Bacillus pumilus: one gene and its partner. The protein of the gene in region 1 binds, or shares a complex with, the protein of each later gene. Links are inferred from orthologs where the notes say so. Each region holds a gene or a part of one and is shown on either strand. Other genes may lie near its edges.

Region 1 (8,428 bases):
AACTTTAAAGGGGAATAAGGGATTCAAACGAAACAAGGGGGAGAAATGGATGAATATATTTGTTTTGATGAAGCGTACGTTTGACACGGAAGAGAAGATTTCCATTCAGTCTGGTGCAATTCAAGAAGATGGAGCAGAGTTCATTATTAATCCTTATGACGAGTACGCCATAGAAGAAGCCATCCAGCTTCGTGACGAGCACGGGGGAGAAGTGACCGTTGTGACAGTTGGCAGTGAGGATGCGGAGAAGCAGCTGAGAACAGCGCTCGCTATGGGCTGCGATCAAGCCGTTTTATTAAATGTGGAAGACGACTTAGAAGAGTGGGATCAATATTCAGCTTCTACGATTCTTTACCACTATTTAAAAGACAAAGAGGCTTCCTTAATCTTAGCAGGGAATGTGGCAATTGACGGGGGCTCTGGACAGGTTGCCCCGCGTCTTGCTGAATTACTTGGTTTTTCATATGTCACAACGATTACAAGTATTCAAATTGACGGCGGCTCTGCTTCGATTGAACGAGATGCAGAAGGTGATGTGGAAGTGATTTCTGCCGAGCTCCCGCTTGTCGTCACTGCCCAGCAAGGACTCAATGAGCCTCGCTATCCATCATTACCAGGCATTATGAAGGCAAAGAAAAAGCCTTTAGAAGAAGTGGAACTGGATGATTTAGATCTTGATGAAGACGATGTGTCATATAAAATCAAAACAATTGAACGTTTCTTACCGGAGAAAAAAGAGGGTGGCAAGGTGCTCAGCGGTGAGCTTCAGGATCAAGTCAAAGAACTGACAGATCTACTAAGAAACGAAGCAAAGGTCATCTAACTATCCACTTTACGATATCACGAGAACAAGGGGGAACTTGAAAGATGAGTAAAAAAGTTGTTGTACTTGGAGAAAGTCGTGACGGTAAATTAAGAAATGTGACATTTGAAGCCATTGCTGCCGCTCATCAAGTGGCAGATGGCGGTGAAGTCATTGGCGTGTTAATAGGGGATGACGTCAAAGACCAAGCGGATGAACTGCTTTACTATGGAGCGGATCATGTCATGATTGTGGAGCATCCGCACCTTTCATACTATACGTCAGATGGTTTTGCGCAGGCGCTTCAAGCGATATTAGATCAGGTTGACCCAGATGCCGTACTCTTTGGCCATACGTCTATCGGAAAAGACTTGTCGCCGAAAATAGCTGCACGCTTGCAGACTGGCCTAATTTCAGATGCGATTGATGTAAGCGTTACCGGAGAACACCTCGTTTTCACTAGACCGATTTACTCTGGTAAAGCCTTCGAAAAAGTGATTTCAACAGATCGTCTGCTTTTGGCGACCATACGGCCAAACAACGTGGCACCTCTTGAGCGGGATGCCTCACGAAGCGGAGAAATTACACCGGTTTCTGTCGATATTCAGAACCTGCGAACGATTGTGAAGGAAGTCATTAAAAAAACGTCAGAAGGTGTAGATTTATCTGAAGCAAAGGTCATCGTCGCCGGGGGACGCGGGGTCAAGAGCAAGGAAGGGTTTGAACCACTGAATGAACTCGCCGAAACGCTGGGCGCAGCAGTCGGTGCTTCGCGTGGCGCCTGTGATGCAGACTACTGTGATTATGCCCTGCAAATTGGGCAAACAGGTAAGGTCGTCACACCTGATCTCTATATTGCGTGCGGGATATCAGGGGCGATTCAGCATTTAGCCGGAATGTCTAACAGTAAAGTCATTGTTGCGATTAACAAAGACCCAGAAGCCGAGATCTTCAAAATTGCCGATTATGGAATCGTCGGTGATTTGTTTGAAGTGGTACCGCTTTTGAATGAAGAGTTAAAAAAGATGAATATCCACTCGTAACGCTCATACACTCAGAATGCCTAGGTATTCTGGGTTTTTTTGTATGTAATCAATAAACAAAGGAGCGGTTGACAAGTGAAGGGGACAGTAAAAGTCAATGACGTGATCGGACGTATTTCTAAACACATCTATGGACACTTTCAAGAGCATTTAGGAAGAGGGATTTATGACGGGATTTGGGTAGGAAAAGATTCATCGATTGATCATATTGAGGGAATTCGTACCGATGTGCTAAAGGCCCTTCAAGCATTACATATTCCGGTGCTTAGGTGGCCAGGCGGCTGCTTCGCAGACGAGTATCATTGGGCAAATGGTGTAGGTGATCTCAGTGAACGAAAGCCGATGGTGAACACTCATTGGGGCGGCACGGTTGAATCCAATGCATTTGGTACGCATGAATTTATGAAGCTGTGTGAGCTGCTTGAATGTGAGCCTTATATTTGCGGGAATGTGGGAAGCGGGTCTGTTCAAGAATTAGCAGAATGGGTCGAGTACATCACATTTCCAAAGGGAACACCTATGTCTGATTGGCGTATTCAAAATGGAAAACAAGAACCTTGGAAGCTGACCTATGTTGGTGTAGGCAACGAAAGCTGGGGCTGCGGCGGAAATATGACGCCTGAATACTATGCAGATTTATATAAACGTTATCAAACGTATGTGAGAGAGTTTGCGGGTCAGACGATATACAAAATCGCGTGCGGCGCAAATTCAAATGACGTGAATTGGACAAAAATATTAATGGAGCGGGCCGCACCTTGGATGGATGGACTCAGTTTGCATTACTACACTGTACCTGGTACGTGGGAGAAAAAAGGGTCAGCGACTGAATTTGATGAGGATGAATGGTTTATCACGTTGAAAAAAGCCTATGAGATGGAACGGCTTGTCGTGGATCATGGAGAGATCATGGATCGTTATGACCCAGACAAGCGAATCGGGATGATTATTGATGAATGGGGAACATGGTATGACCCAGAGCCAGGGACAAATCCTGGGTTTTTGTATCAGCAAAACACACTAAGAGACGCCCTTGTTTGTGCCCTTCATTTTCATATATTTCATCGTCATTGCCAGCGGATTCATATGGCGAATATTGCCCAGACGGTCAATGTTCTGCAAGCAATGGTGTTAACGGAAGACGAAAAGATGCTCCTGACGCCAACGTATCATGTGTTTCACATGTTTCAAGTGCATCAAGAGGAAGAAGCACTTGAAGTGGAGTTTGTGTCAACGCCTTATGAACGCAGAGGAGAAAAAATACCTCAGGTTAGTGTGTCAGCTTCGCGTTCGTCAGATAAGATGCATATTAGCTTCTGTCACCTGAATCCGCATGAACAAAACGAAGTATCCCTTGCCATTGAAGGTTTGGATGCTCAAACGAAAGTCACGGGCCGCGTGCTGACAGCGGACCGCATGAATGCGCACAACACATTTGATGATCCTCATGCTGTCCAGCCAGCAGAGTTTCAGCAATTTGCTGTAAAACCCGGTGAATTAACCATAGATCTGCCGCCAATGTCGGTGGTGATGATCACGGTCGATCTGGCTTGATCGCATATTTAGATGTTTGATGAGCAGGATGTTGGGGCATCATACATTGTAAATGAAGCGGAAAGGGAGTTATTTATATGCTTAGAACGATTCTCATGATTATCGGTGCAATTGTTGTCATTGGTGCGATTGTACGGTTTGTTTTTTAATTCATTTCATAAAAAATGATTCGTAAGCATTTCATTCGCAAGTCACATTGGTAGATGCTATACTAAAAAGCATAATTTACATTGGAGGAATGAATAATGGCAATCGTAAAAGCGACTGACGCAACATTTTCACAAGAAACTGCAGAAGGTGTTGTTCTTGCGGACTTTTGGGCACCATGGTGCGGACCATGTAAAATGATTGCTCCAGTTCTTGAAGAACTTGATCAAGAAATGGGCGACAAAATGAAAATTGTAAAAATTGATGTAGACGATAACCAAGAAACTGCTGGTAAATACGGCGTGATGAGTATCCCAACACTTCTTGTTTTAAAAGACGGTGAAGTGGTAGAAACATCTGTTGGTTTCAAACCAAAAGAAGCACTTGCTGAACTTGTCAACAAACATCTATAAACCTGTCTATGCCTGAGCGGCATACTCAATGAAGCGGTTCTCGTAAAGACGAGAGCCGCTTTTCTTTCAACATGGTATAAAACAAATGTTCGTGATACACTAGAAGGAGTGAAAGAGGAAAACAAGGACGGATGAAAATATGAACAAACTGATCAAAGAAAAGCTATCGGTCTTGCCAGATCAACCAGGCTGCTACTTAATGAAAGATCGACAAAATACAGTCATTTATGTGGGAAAGGCAAAGGTCTTAAAAAATAGAGTGCGCTCTTATTTCACGGGATCTCATGACGCCAAAACGCAGCGGCTTGTCAGTGAAATTGAGGACTTTGAATACATTGTCACCTCTTCTAATATCGAGGCACTCATTTTAGAGCTGAACTTAATCAAAAAATACGACCCAAAATACAACGTCATGCTTAAGGATGACAAAACGTATCCTTTTATTAAAATTACGAATGAACGGCATCCTAAGCTGATCGTCACCCGCAATGTGAAAAAGGACAAAGGGAAATATTTCGGACCATACCCGAACGTACAAGCAGCCAGAGAAACGAAGAAGCTGCTCGACCGTTTATATCCACTGAGAAAATGTGCAACCCTTCCTGATCGCGTCTGTCTATATTATCATCTTGGACAATGTCTCGCGCCGTGCGTATATGACATTTCTGAAGAAACGAATAAGCAGCTCGTGGACGAAATCACAAGGTTTCTAAACGGAGGGCATCAGCAAATCAAAAAAGAACTAAACGAAAAGATGCAGGAAGCCGCCGAACAATTAGAGTTTGAACGGGCAAAAGAACTGAGAGACCAAATCGCTTACATCGACTCAACGATGGAAAAGCAGAAAATGACGATGAGTGATTTATCAGATCGAGATGTCTTTGCATATGCCTATGACAAGGGCTGGATGTGTGTCCAGGTCTTCTTCATCAGGCAGGGGAAATTGATTGAACGCGATGTCAGCCTGTTTCCTATGTATCAAGATCCTGAGGAAGAGTTCCTCACGTTTATGGGGCAATTTTATGCAAAGAACAATCACTTTCTGCCGAAGGAAATTTTGGTGCCAGACAGCGTAGATCAAGAGATGATTGAACAATTGCTCGAGACGAACGTTCATCAGCCGAAAAAAGGAAAGAAAAAGGATTTGCTTTTACTTGCCCATCAAAATGCCAAAATCGCCTTAAAAGAAAAATTTTCACTCATTGAGCGTGATGAAGAGCGGTCCATTGGTGCGGTGAAGCAGCTTGGGGATGCACTAAATATTTATATGCCGTACCGGATTGAAGCATTTGATAACTCGAATATTCAAGGTGCAGACCCGGTTTCTGCCATGGTCGTCTTTCAGGACGGGAAGCCGTATAAAAAGGAATACCGAAAATACAAAATTAAAACCGTCACAGGGCCAGATGATTATGCATCTATGCGTGAAGTCATTAGAAGGCGATATACCCGCGTGTTAAAGGATGAGCTGCCGCTGCCAGATTTAATTTTAATTGACGGAGGAAAGGGACAGATCAATGCAGCGATAGATGTGCTTGAAAATGAATTGAATCTGTCTGTCCCAGTGGCAGGTCTTGTGAAAGATGAAAAACACAGAACTTCGAATCTCATGATGGGAGATACACTTGAAATTGTTGCGCTGGAGCGGAATAGCCAGGCCTTCTATTTATTGCAGCGCATTCAAGATGAAGTGCACCGGTTCGCTATTAGCTTTCACCGGCAGCTGCGCGGAAAAAATGCATTTCAATCTATTTTAGACGATGTACCAGGTATCGGAGAAAAGCGTAAAAAACAGCTTCTCAAACATTTTGGCTCTGTGAAAAAGATGAAAGAAGCCTCTATCCAAGACTTTCAGGAGGCTGGCATCCCGAAACAGACGGCCGAACTTTTAATGGAAGCATTAAAAAAATAGATTGTACTTTTTCCAAAAGTCTGTTAAGATTGTGACTAAATTTAATAAATGAACGTGTTGTTTGTTGAAGATAGAGGTGCGAACTTCAAGAGTAAGCCTTCAGAGATCGATGGGATCTAGGAAGAGGGCTGAAAGGGGAGCGTCGCCGAAGTGAATAAAATCCACTCATTTTATTCGCTGGCTGTACATTGAAGAAATGTAGGGCTGTCAAGAATATATTTCTTGGAGGGCTATCTCATTGTTTGCATCGTTTAATGATGATTTTAAAGCAATGGGAGATCTGTTCTCTCATTGCTTTTTTATTTGCAGTGAGCAGGCAGTCTCCAAAGCCGCTTCTTGCCTCTTCTCTCACACGTGATCTTTTGAAAAAGGGTGGTAGACATGGGACTAATTGTACAAAAATTTGGCGGAACGTCCGTTGGATCAACAGAAAAAATTCGCAATGCCGCAGAGAGAGTCATCGCTGAACGCGAGGCCGGACATGATGTGGTTGTGGTTGTGTCGGCAATGGGCAAATCTACGGATGTTCTAGTAGACCTAGCGAAAGAACTCACAGATCATCCAAGCAAAAGAGAAATGGATATGCTGCTCGCAACTGGAGAGCAAGTGACCATTTCCTTATTAACGATGGCGCTGCAAGCAAAAGGCTATGATGCCATTTCCTTTACAGGCTGGCAGGCTGGTATGAAAACAGAGCAAGTACATGGTAACGCAAGAATCGTGGATATTGATGAATCAAGAATAAAAGAGGAATTAAGTGCGGGAAAAGTCGTTGTTGTAGCTGGCTTCCAAGGAATTGCAGATGACTTACATATCACAACACTTGGACGCGGTGGATCAGATACAACGGCTGTGGCACTTGCTGCCGCATTAAAGGCTGATAAATGTGATATTTACACAGATGTACCAGGAGTGTTTACGACAGATCCGCGTTATGTACCATCCGCGCGGAAACTTGCAGGTATTTCATACGATGAGATGCTCGAACTGGCTAATTTAGGAGCTGGCGTCTTGCATCCGAGAGCTGTTGAATTTGCAAAAAATTATCAAGTCCCACTAGAAGTCCGTTCTAGTATTGAAAATGAATCGGGTACGTTAATCGAGGAGGAATCATCCATGGAACAAAATTTAGTCGTCAGAGGCATTGCATTTGAGGATCAGATTACACGCGTGACGGTGTGCGGTCTTTCAAGCGGCCTCACCACATTGTCGACCATCTTTACGACGCTTGCGAAGCAAAATATCAATGTCGATATCATCATTCAGTCCGTCACAAGCACCAATCAGACGTCCATCTCTTTCTCTGTGAAAACGGATGATTTGTCCAAAACAGTTGAAGTATTAGAAGAGTATAAAGGAGCGCTTGGCTACGAGCAGATCGAGACAGAAAGTAAATTAGCCAAAGTATCTATCGTTGGATCTGGTATGGTTTCAAATCCAGGCGTAGCCGCTGAAATGTTCGCTGTGTTAGCGGAAAAAGACATACAAGTGAAAATGGTCAGTACGTCTGAAATCAAAGTCTCAACAGTGGTTGGCCGAGATGATATGGTCAAAGCAGTTGAAGCGCTGCATGATGCGTTTGATTTATCAAAGGTGAGTGCAGCTGCTCACTCTTAAAAAGGCAGGGAGGTGTATCTCATGAAAGAGTGCACCTCTTTTTTAATGGAAAGCGCCGCATACCAGAAAGGAAAACGTGCGTAAACCCATTCACTAAGTATGCTATGATAGAAGAAGACTACAAAAAGGCGTGACCTGAAGTCCGCGCCTTTCATAAAGAGTGTTAGCTAGGGTCTCTTAAATCCCATTTAACGGTTAAAATGACTTTATCAGCACGCTTTTTCACTTGTTCATAAGATTCAGCCACGTGCTCGTTGAGAAGCTGAATTTGTTCAGCAATAAAACCCGCTTCCATCTGAAAGCATGGCTCCTTTTGATAGGTGATTCGATTTGATACAAGTGGACCTTCGAGCTCAAACTCAATTTCCTGTTTTTTCGAATGGACCATCGTGAGCGTTCCCCATCCGGCATCATGGAAAAATTCGGGGATCTTCTCCCATGACTCTTGAGGAAATTTACGAGCAAGCAGTTTACCCGCAAAATACATCATAGATGAATGATCCTGACCCAAAATATCAGGCAGCAGAACTTCGCGTATCAGCTCGTAGGCAAATCCATTGACTTCAATTTCTTTTAGCTGTTCTAAGTTAGATTCGAATTTATTCATTGTACGGCTCCCCTCTTTCAACAATTTATTATAGCTTATGTAAGCATATGATGACAGAGTTTTCCCTGAAGTCTAAGAAATTCTTATTGTAGTAAAACGAATTTTGATTTAAAACTTTTAAATTTCGGAAAATTTTAATTTATGTACGCGGTTTCTTGACGCTTTTTTGACATAGGAGTAAAATGAAATTGTCAATAAATTTGAATAAAGTGCTTACAATTGAAAGAAGCGGGGGTAAGACAATTTTCAGCAATTGCACTTTTTACTAGGGGGTAAAGTAATGTCGGGGAACAAAGAATTTTTTTATCGGAGATTGCATTCTTTGCTTGGCGT
Region 2 (8,398 bases), 570 kb from region 1 along the record:
GTAATCTGCATGCCCTTTGCAACCAGCTTGTCTTCTATCATTATGAAAAAGAAGAAGAAAAGGTCAATACGTTAGCGAAGCAATTAACGCACGTGTATCCAATATTAAGTGAACAGCGTTATAAGCTTGGCGCAACATTTGCCCTAGTTGGAGAATTTGAATGGGCCTTTAAATGGCTTTATTCTTTGTACAAAACAGGCTTTCAGGGAGATAGTACATTTTTATACTGGCTCGCAAGCGCAGCTTATTATACAGGCCACAAAACGCTTGCACAGACGGTTTGGAATAAGATGGTCGAAGAAGATATCGATGCAGATGAAATCAAGCCGTGGCAGGATAAACCCGAGGAGACTGAGCCAATGGTCTCCATTGAGGAGCGGCTGACTGCGTACTATGTGAGCAAACAAAAAGGGGAACGTGACGTTCTTCAATCTGTCCTTGATGCACACGCAGCGAAAACAGCCTTCGAACAGCAATTCATCGAACTGCTCTTATACGAAGATGAAATGGAAGTGCGGTCGTTTTCAGAAGATGCGGTTTTCGCAAAACAGGCGGCATCCAGCTTGGAAGAAGCTGTTCAGCCTGACAGCCATATGCCTTATTTTTGGTTATTCCATATTATTCAGCAGGCACGTGCTTCTGGCGTAGATAAGAAAAATGCGCCTGCATGGGCAGCAGCATCTTATTATTTATGGATGAAGGAGCAAGAAGAATCAGCTGTGAGCAAAAAAGAGATTGCAGCCTCTTTTCAAATCAGCGTTCAAACACTGTCTAAATATGAACAAGTCATTTGTGCGTTAATCGATTAAATAGGTAAATAGATTCAGCAGATTGCAGCATGGCCGAAAAGGTCATGCTTTTTTCTTGGATAAAAAGGTGGGATTTGCAAGGATTTGGCGAAGTATGACAATCACGACATGTTTTTGAAACATAAATGTAATAAAAATATTAGCTCATTTTGTCGATGTCTCATGTATAATGAAAATCGTGGATTAAAACAAAGACATATATTTAGATATTTTACTATACATAATGAAACACCTAGTGATAGAAACAATCTGGTCAACATCTGACTGATCAATCAGGAAGAAAGACATAGATAGCACAGATTGGCCGCAGAGAATTTGCTGCTTTCTCATGTCGCTTGGAAATTGTCAAAGGAGGAACTATTCGTGAAAAAGTTTATTACTTTCGGTTTAGCTTCGGTCATCGGAGCGAGCGGTTTATTTATCCCATTTACTCATGAAGCAAACGCACAGAACTTTGAACAAAAGAAACAAGAGCTGGACAGCAAGCAATCTGAGGTCAACAAAAACCTTCAAAAGAAAAAAGATGAGCTTTCAAAGCTTGAAGCAAAACAAGAGGCACTTGCACTAAAGCTAAAAGAAATTGACGAGAAAGCTTTAAAAACAAGTGATCAAATCGAAGAAAAACAAAAAGAAAATGAACAAACGAAAAAAGAAATCAAAGCACTGAAACAAGAAATTGCTGATACTGAAAAACGTATTGAAGATAGAAACAAATTCTTGAAAAAGCGTGTACGTGCGCTTCAAGAAAGCGGCGGTTCTACGAAATACATAGATGTATTACTAGGAGCGAAAAGCTTTAGCGATTTCATCAGCCGTGCAGGTGCAGTATCTACACTCATCAACGCAGACAGCGAAATCATTAAAGAGCAAGAAAAAGACAAAGCTGAGCTTCAAAAGTCTGAAAACGAATTAAACACAAAGCTTGAAGATGTTCAAAAGACACTTGCAAAGCTTGAAACGCTTCAAACAGACTTGAATAAACAGCTTGATGAAAAAGACAAGCTATTCAAGCAAGTGAAAAAGCAAAAGGGAAGTGCATCTTCTGAAATCAGCGAGTTAAACAGTGAGGCTAACAGCATTGCATCTGAAAAAGACGCAACAATCGCTGCTCAAAAACAAGCTGAAAAAGAAGCGAGAGAAGCAGCTCAAAAAGCAAAAGAAGAAAAAGCACAAAGACAACAGCAGCGTCAAGCGAGTGTTCAAGCGGAAGACAACAGCTCAACTAACGACAGCAGCCCGTCTTCAAATAACAGTAACAGTGGATCTTCAAATAATAATAACAACAGCAGTTCACCAAGCAAGAAGCCATCTTCTGGCGGTGGATCACCTGTCAGCAGTAACGTAGGCGGAATCGAAGGTGCAATCAGCACAGGTTCTACCATCGTTGGACAATCTCCGTATAAATGGGGCGGCGGCAGATCACAAGCCGATATTGATGCACGTCGTTTTGACTGTTCTTCATTCGTTCGCTGGGCATTCGCATCAGCAGGCATCAACCTTGGACCAGTTGGCGGTACAACAACAGATACGCTTGTAGGTAAAGGAAGAGCTGTAAGTGCATCTGACATGAAACGCGGAGACCTTGTGTTCTTTGATACGTATAAAGTAAATGGACACGTTGGTATTTACTTAGGAAACGGTACATTCTTGAACGATAACAGCTCTCGCGGTGTTTCAGTTGACTCTATGAGCAATGTTTACTGGAAAAAAGCATTCAATGGCGTTGTGAGAAGAGTCGTTGAATAAATCGTTACTTACTATATAACCGTAAACAGGCTTCCTTAAACAGCAGTTTAAGGAAGCTTTTTCTTTTTTTGAAGATATGAGCAAATGATTCGCTTATTATCCGCAGATTTAATAGGATATGGGTAAGGAATAAAAGTAAGAGTGGAATTGATGCTCTCTGTCATGAATGGAAGCATCACCCAAGGGCATTCTAATAAGAAATGCTAGCAGCAATTGAAGAGGGAGTGACAGTTGTGTCAGAAGAAAAAATCTACGATACGATCATCATTGGAGCGGGACCTGCCGGAATGACAGCCGCTGTTTATACATCACGGGGAAATCTTTCAACATTGATGATTGAAAGAGGGATTCCAGGCGGTCAAATGGCAAATACGGAAGATGTCGAGAACTATCCTGGCTTTGAAAGCATTTTAGGGCCAGAACTTTCAAATAAAATGTTTGAGCATGCGAAGAAATTCGGTGCTGAGTATGCATATGGCGATATCAAAGAAATCGTAGACGGTGAAGAGTACAAAATCGTCAAAGCCGGTTCAAAAGAATACAAAGGACGCTCTGTCATTATTGCGGCAGGTGCTGAATACAAAAAAATCGGTGCACCAGGTGAAAAAGAACTTGGCGGCCGGGGCGTCTCTTACTGTGCAGTATGTGACGGTGCTTTCTTTAAAAACAAAGAGCTCGTGGTCATTGGCGGTGGAGACTCTGCGGTAGAAGAGGGTGTATACCTCACACGCTTTGCGTCAAAAGTAACGATCGTTCATAGACGCGATAAACTTCGTGCACAAAGCATTTTACAAGCGCGTGCTTTTGATAATGAAAAAATCGACTTCATGTGGAACAAAACCGTTAAACAAATTAATGAAGAAAACGGTAAAGTCGGCAGTGTGACCTTGATTGATACGGTGACTGGTGAAGAAGAAGACTTTAAAACAGACGGCGTCTTTATCTATATCGGGATGCTCCCACTATCTAAACCATTTGAAAATCTCGGCATTACAAATGAAGAAGGATATATCGAGACAAACGAAAGAATGGAAACAAGAGTGGAAGGCATTTTCGCCGCTGGTGACATTCGTGAAAAAACACTCCGTCAAATTGTGACAGCAACAGGTGATGGAAGTATTGCCGCACAAAGCGCACAGCATTATGTAGAAGAGCTTGCTGAAAAGCTGAAAGCAGCGAAATAAATGGCTGTCGTAAATCCTTAATATAGCGTCATGGGCTTTTAACTGGAATGTAACACGGGTGAAATAATTATCCGTTATGATAAAACTAGTAATTGACCCCCTTTTATAAGGAATACATGTTTGGCACGGATGAGAATCCGTGTCCTTTTTTTTGCTTAAAATCAGAAATTCATGAGATGTTCACAAATGACGCATGGAGAACCATTAGATGCTGTAAAATAAAGAGTAGAGAAATTGCCCGCCACCTCTTTCAGACGAAATCCGGTCTGTTTTCGGTGAAGAAGGGGCATGTTCATTGTGAGAGTCAGGATGAACCTGTATAATAAGTTAAAGACATAAAAGAGTAGGTGACAGCTGATGCAACGAGTAACCAATTGTGTGCTGCATCACGAAGATCAAGTTCTCTTGCTGCAAAAGCCAAGACGGGGCTGGTGGGTAGCGCCGGGCGGCAAAATGGAAAGCGGAGAATCGGTCAAGGATTCAGTCGTTCGAGAGTATAGAGAAGAAACAGGAATTTATATTTTAAATCCACAGTTAAAAGGTGTTTTTACCTTTATCATAAAAGAAGGCGATCAAATCGTTCAAGAGTGGATGATGTTCACCTTTATGGCAGATTCATTTACTGGAAAAAACGTGACAGAGTCAGAGGAAGGCATTTTAAAGTGGCATGAAGTAAAGGATGTGCCTCATTTACCGATGGCACCAGGAGATTCTCATATTCTTGATTTCATGCTAAAGGGAAAAGGACTTCTGCACGGTACTTTTACGTATACACCTGATTTTGAATTGATTGCTTATCGGTTAGATCCTCAAGGAGACTAATACATGAACCGTTTTCATAAAGAAGGAGAGGAAGCAGGCATGAATACGAACAAACAAGAAGATATTCAGCTTGTGATTATTACAGGAATGTCAGGTGCGGGGAAAACCGTTGCCATTCAAAGCTTTGAAGACTTAGGTTACTTCTGTGTAGATAACTTGCCGCCATCACTTTTACCGAAGTTCCTAGAGCTCATGAAGGAATCGAATTCTAAGATGAGCAAGGTCGCCCTTGTGATGGATTTACGCGGACGAGAATTCTTTGACAGCTTAATTGCAGCTTTAGATGAAATGAGTGATCTTGGCTGGATCACACCAAGAATATTATTTCTAGATTCAAACGATAAGGTGCTTGTCTCAAGATACAAAGAAACGAGACGTTCGCATCCCCTTGCGACAACAGGTTTGCCCCTCGAAGGAATCGCAATGGAACGCGACCTGTTAGAAGAGTTAAAAGGCCGGGCTCAAATGATTTTTGATACATCGGATTTAAAACCAAAACAGCTTCGAGAAAAAATTGTCGCGCACTTTGCCACGAACCAAGGGCAGGTGTTTACAGTGAATGTGATGTCCTTCGGTTTTAAATACGGTCTGCCGATTGATGCTGATCTTGTATTTGATGTGAGATTTCTGCCGAATCCTTACTATATTGAGAGCATGCGTCCACAGACTGGAAACGATGAAGAAGTGCGCTCCTATGTAATGAAATGGAGCGAGACACAAAAATTCACAGAGAAATTAATTGACCTTCTCAGCTTTATGCTTCCGTCCTATAAACGAGAAGGAAAAAGCCAGCTTGTGATCGCTATTGGCTGTACAGGCGGACAGCACCGATCAGTGACGCTAGCTAACTACTTATCGGAGTATTTTAAAAATGACTACTACACTCATGTCACTCACCGGGACATTGAAAAGAGAAGCAGAAAATAGATGACGACACTTCCAAAGGTGGTCATTCTTGGTGGGGGCACTGGCTTATCTGTTTTGCTCAGAGGGCTAAAAACAAAGCCAGTGGACATTACCGCTATTGTAACGGTTGCTGATGACGGAGGCAGCTCAGGCAGACTGCGGCATGATTTGAATATTCCGCCTCCAGGCGATATTCGAAATGTCCTTGCAGCTCTCTCTGATGTTGAACCGCTTGTAGAAGACTTATTTCAGCACCGTTTTAACAAAGGGAATGACTTAACAGGCCACTCTCTTGGCAACCTCATTCTTGCGGCCATGACAAATATAACCGGTGATTTTTTTCATGCCGTCACAGAAATGAGCAAGGTCTTAAATGTGAGAGGAAAAGTCTTGCCAGCAGCGAATTCAAGTGTTGTTCTTCATGCTGAATTAGAAAACGGGCAAGTGGTGACAGGAGAATCAAAAATCCCAACCTACGGTGAGCGAATTAAACGAGTGTTCCTCACACCCGATACGATTGAACCGCTCCCAGAATCGATTCAAGTCATTCGTGAAGCTGATTTGATCGTCATTGGGCCAGGCAGCTTGTATACGAGTATCCTGCCAAACTTGCTTGTACCGCATATTGGCGAAGAAGTGATTCGCTCGAAGGCGAAAAAAGTGTATATTTGCAATGTCATGACGCAGCCAGGGGAAACGCTTTCCTACAGTGCAGCTGATCATGTGCAGGCATTAAATGATCATATGGTTCGTCCATTTATCGATACCATTTTTGTGAACAATAAAGAAATTCCAGAAGAGATCAAAGCAAAATATGCAGAAGAACAGGCACAGCCTGTACAGTTCGACACAGATGTACTCAAGGCAATGGGACTGGAAGTCATCCCTGGGGAAATCATTACATATGACCAGCATGTGATTCGTCACGACACGCTGAAAGTAGCCTCGCTGCTTGTCGACCTGCTGCATAAGAAAAAATAGGAATGGGGGTGGCAAGGATGTCATTTGCATCCGAAACAAAAAAAGAGCTGACTAATCTGGACGTGAAGGACTGCTGCACAAAAGCAGAGCTTTCTGCCCTCATCCGTATGAACGGTTCATTATCTTTCTCTAATCGAAAATTAATTCTAGATATACAGACAGAGAACGCAGCCATCGCAAGACGGATTTATACGCTGCTGAAAAAGAAATATGATGTCACAGTCGAGCTGCTCGTTCGTAAGAAAATGAGATTAAAAAAGAATAATGTGTATATTGTCAGACTGGTAGAACGAGCGAAAACCATTTTAGAGGATTTGAAAATATTAGGTGAGCAATTTGTATTTGAGCGCAATATTTCAGAAGAGCTTGTAAAGAAAAGATGCTGCAAGCGCTCCTATATGAGAGGTGCTTTTTTAGCAGGCGGTTCTGTGAATAATCCAGAAACGTCTTCCTATCACCTTGAGATTTTTTCACTATATAAAGAACACAATGATGCCCTTTGTGAGCTGATGAATCAATTTCAACTCAACAGTAAAACACTTGAGCGTAAAAAAGGATACATCACGTATATGAAAGAAGCCGAAAAAATTACCGAATTCTTAAGCGTTGTAGGTGCGCATAATTCACTTCTTCGCTTCGAAGACGTTCGGATCGTCCGTGATATGCGAAATTCCGTGAACCGGCTCGTCAATTGTGAAACAGCAAACTTGAATAAAACGATTGGTGCATCACTGCGCCAGGTCGAGAACATTCAATTCATTGATGAAAAAATTGGACTTGATGCCCTGCCGGATAAGCTGCGTGAAATTGCAAAACTGCGAGTCGACTATCAAGAGGTTACGCTAAAGGAACTGGGAGAAATGGTGGAAAGCGGCAAGATCAGCAAATCAGGCATTAACCACCGCTTAAGAAAGCTAGATCAAATTGCAGAACAATTACGAAACGGACAAGCTGTTACACTCAAATAGGAGAATGAAAAAGGGAGGCAGATCATATGGTGGAAAAAACGGTCACCATCCAGTTAAAAACAGGCTTGCAGGCACGTCCCGCTGCTTTGTTTGTACAAGAAGCCAATCGCTTTGGGGCTGAAATTTTTCTAGAGAAGGACGGAAAAAAAGTCAATGCGAAGAGCATTATGGGTCTCATGAGCCTTGCGATCAGCTCTGGGGTCACTGTCACACTGATAGCAGATGGTGCGGATGAACAAGAAGCCATTGATGCGTTAACGGATTTTATCAATCAAGAAAACTGAGTCTCTTCACAGACTCAGTTTTTTTAGAAGGGAATGAATATGATGCAATCAGCATTTTTACAGAAGATCGGATACGAAGGCCAGTCCATCACCTTTGATGATCTGCCTGTATTATTAAAAAAGATGGCCTACACCTTTCCATTTGAAAATAGATCTGTGCTGAACAAACAATCCTATGCCTTGAATCAAGAGGGGTTGAAGCAGCATCTTCTTGAAGGAGAAAGAGGAGGTCTTTGCTACGATCTCAATCCTCTCTTATATTATGTGTTAAAAGAGGCAGGGCTTGCTGTACAGCTCGTTCAAGGGACCGTGTATAACAAAGAAGCGTGCACATGGGCAATTGATGGCACGCACGTAGCCATGACGTTGAACCATCACAACGAACGCTTCCTTATTGATGCGGGATTTGGTGTGAATTTACCTCTTCAGCCTGTACCTTTTACAGAAGAATGGGTGGAAGGAGCGTCTATTCGGTTTCGAGTCAAAGAAGAGGAAACCGAAAAAGGAACGCATCTGCTCCAATTAGATAAGGGGGAAGGCGCTGAAACAGGCTATGCTTTCACATTGGAAGAGGTGAGCGAGCCTACTTTGGTCCAAATGAGACATGAGATTTATGAAAATGAAGCCTCTCCTTTTAACAAAAGACCGCTTGCGTCAAAGCTCACACCAACAGGACGTGTAGTCGTCACCGAGGATCA

The links.
Region 2: the proteins of trxA (region 1) and trxB are in contact, whole or in part, in a crystal structure (PDB 1F6M), measured with the Escherichia coli proteins. The link is inferred for Bacillus pumilus from one-to-one orthologs.

What each region holds. Positions count from the first base shown.
Region 1 is NZ_CP046128.1:2,437,979-2,446,406, reverse strand. The notes cover bases 2,357-5,301. They hold trxA (thioredoxin), read left to right. Parts: upstream 2,357-3,644; coding sequence 3,645-3,959; downstream 3,960-5,301. Other genes in these bases: uvrC (excinuclease ABC subunit UvrC), read left to right, coding at 4,099-5,301; GKC25_RS12410 (alpha-N-arabinofuranosidase), read left to right, coding at 2,357-3,399. In the rest of the region: GKC25_RS12425 (enoyl-CoA hydratase), read left to right, coding at 1-18; GKC25_RS12420 (electron transfer flavoprotein subunit beta/FixA family protein), read left to right, coding at 50-823; GKC25_RS12415 (electron transfer flavoprotein subunit alpha/FixB family protein), read left to right, coding at 868-1,845; more of GKC25_RS12410, read left to right, coding at 1,921-2,356; more of uvrC, read left to right, coding at 5,302-5,871; GKC25_RS12395 (aspartate kinase), read left to right, coding at 6,253-7,488; GKC25_RS12390 (YslB family protein), read right to left, coding at 7,652-8,095; GKC25_RS12385 (succinate dehydrogenase cytochrome b558 subunit), read left to right, coding at 8,376-8,428. UniProt on the Escherichia coli protein: Participates in various redox reactions through the reversible oxidation of its active center dithiol to a disulfide and catalyzes dithiol-disulfide exchange reactions.
Region 2 is NZ_CP046128.1:3,010,581-3,018,978, reverse strand. What follows is about bases 1,849-4,763. They hold trxB (thioredoxin-disulfide reductase), read left to right. Parts: upstream 1,849-2,788; coding sequence 2,789-3,739; downstream 3,740-4,763. Other genes in these bases: rapZ (RNase adapter RapZ), read left to right, coding at 4,601-4,763; GKC25_RS15455 (8-oxo-dGTP diphosphatase), read left to right, coding at 4,097-4,561; GKC25_RS15465 (NlpC/P60 family protein), read left to right, coding at 1,849-2,555. In the rest of the region: GKC25_RS15470 (tetratricopeptide repeat protein), read left to right, coding at 1-809; more of GKC25_RS15465, read left to right, coding at 1,173-1,848; more of rapZ, read left to right, coding at 4,764-5,488; GKC25_RS15445 (gluconeogenesis factor YvcK family protein), read left to right, coding at 5,489-6,448; DNA-binding protein WhiA, read left to right, coding at 6,466-7,416; GKC25_RS15435 (HPr family phosphocarrier protein), read left to right, coding at 7,443-7,700; GKC25_RS15430 (arylamine N-acetyltransferase family protein), read left to right, coding at 7,740-8,398.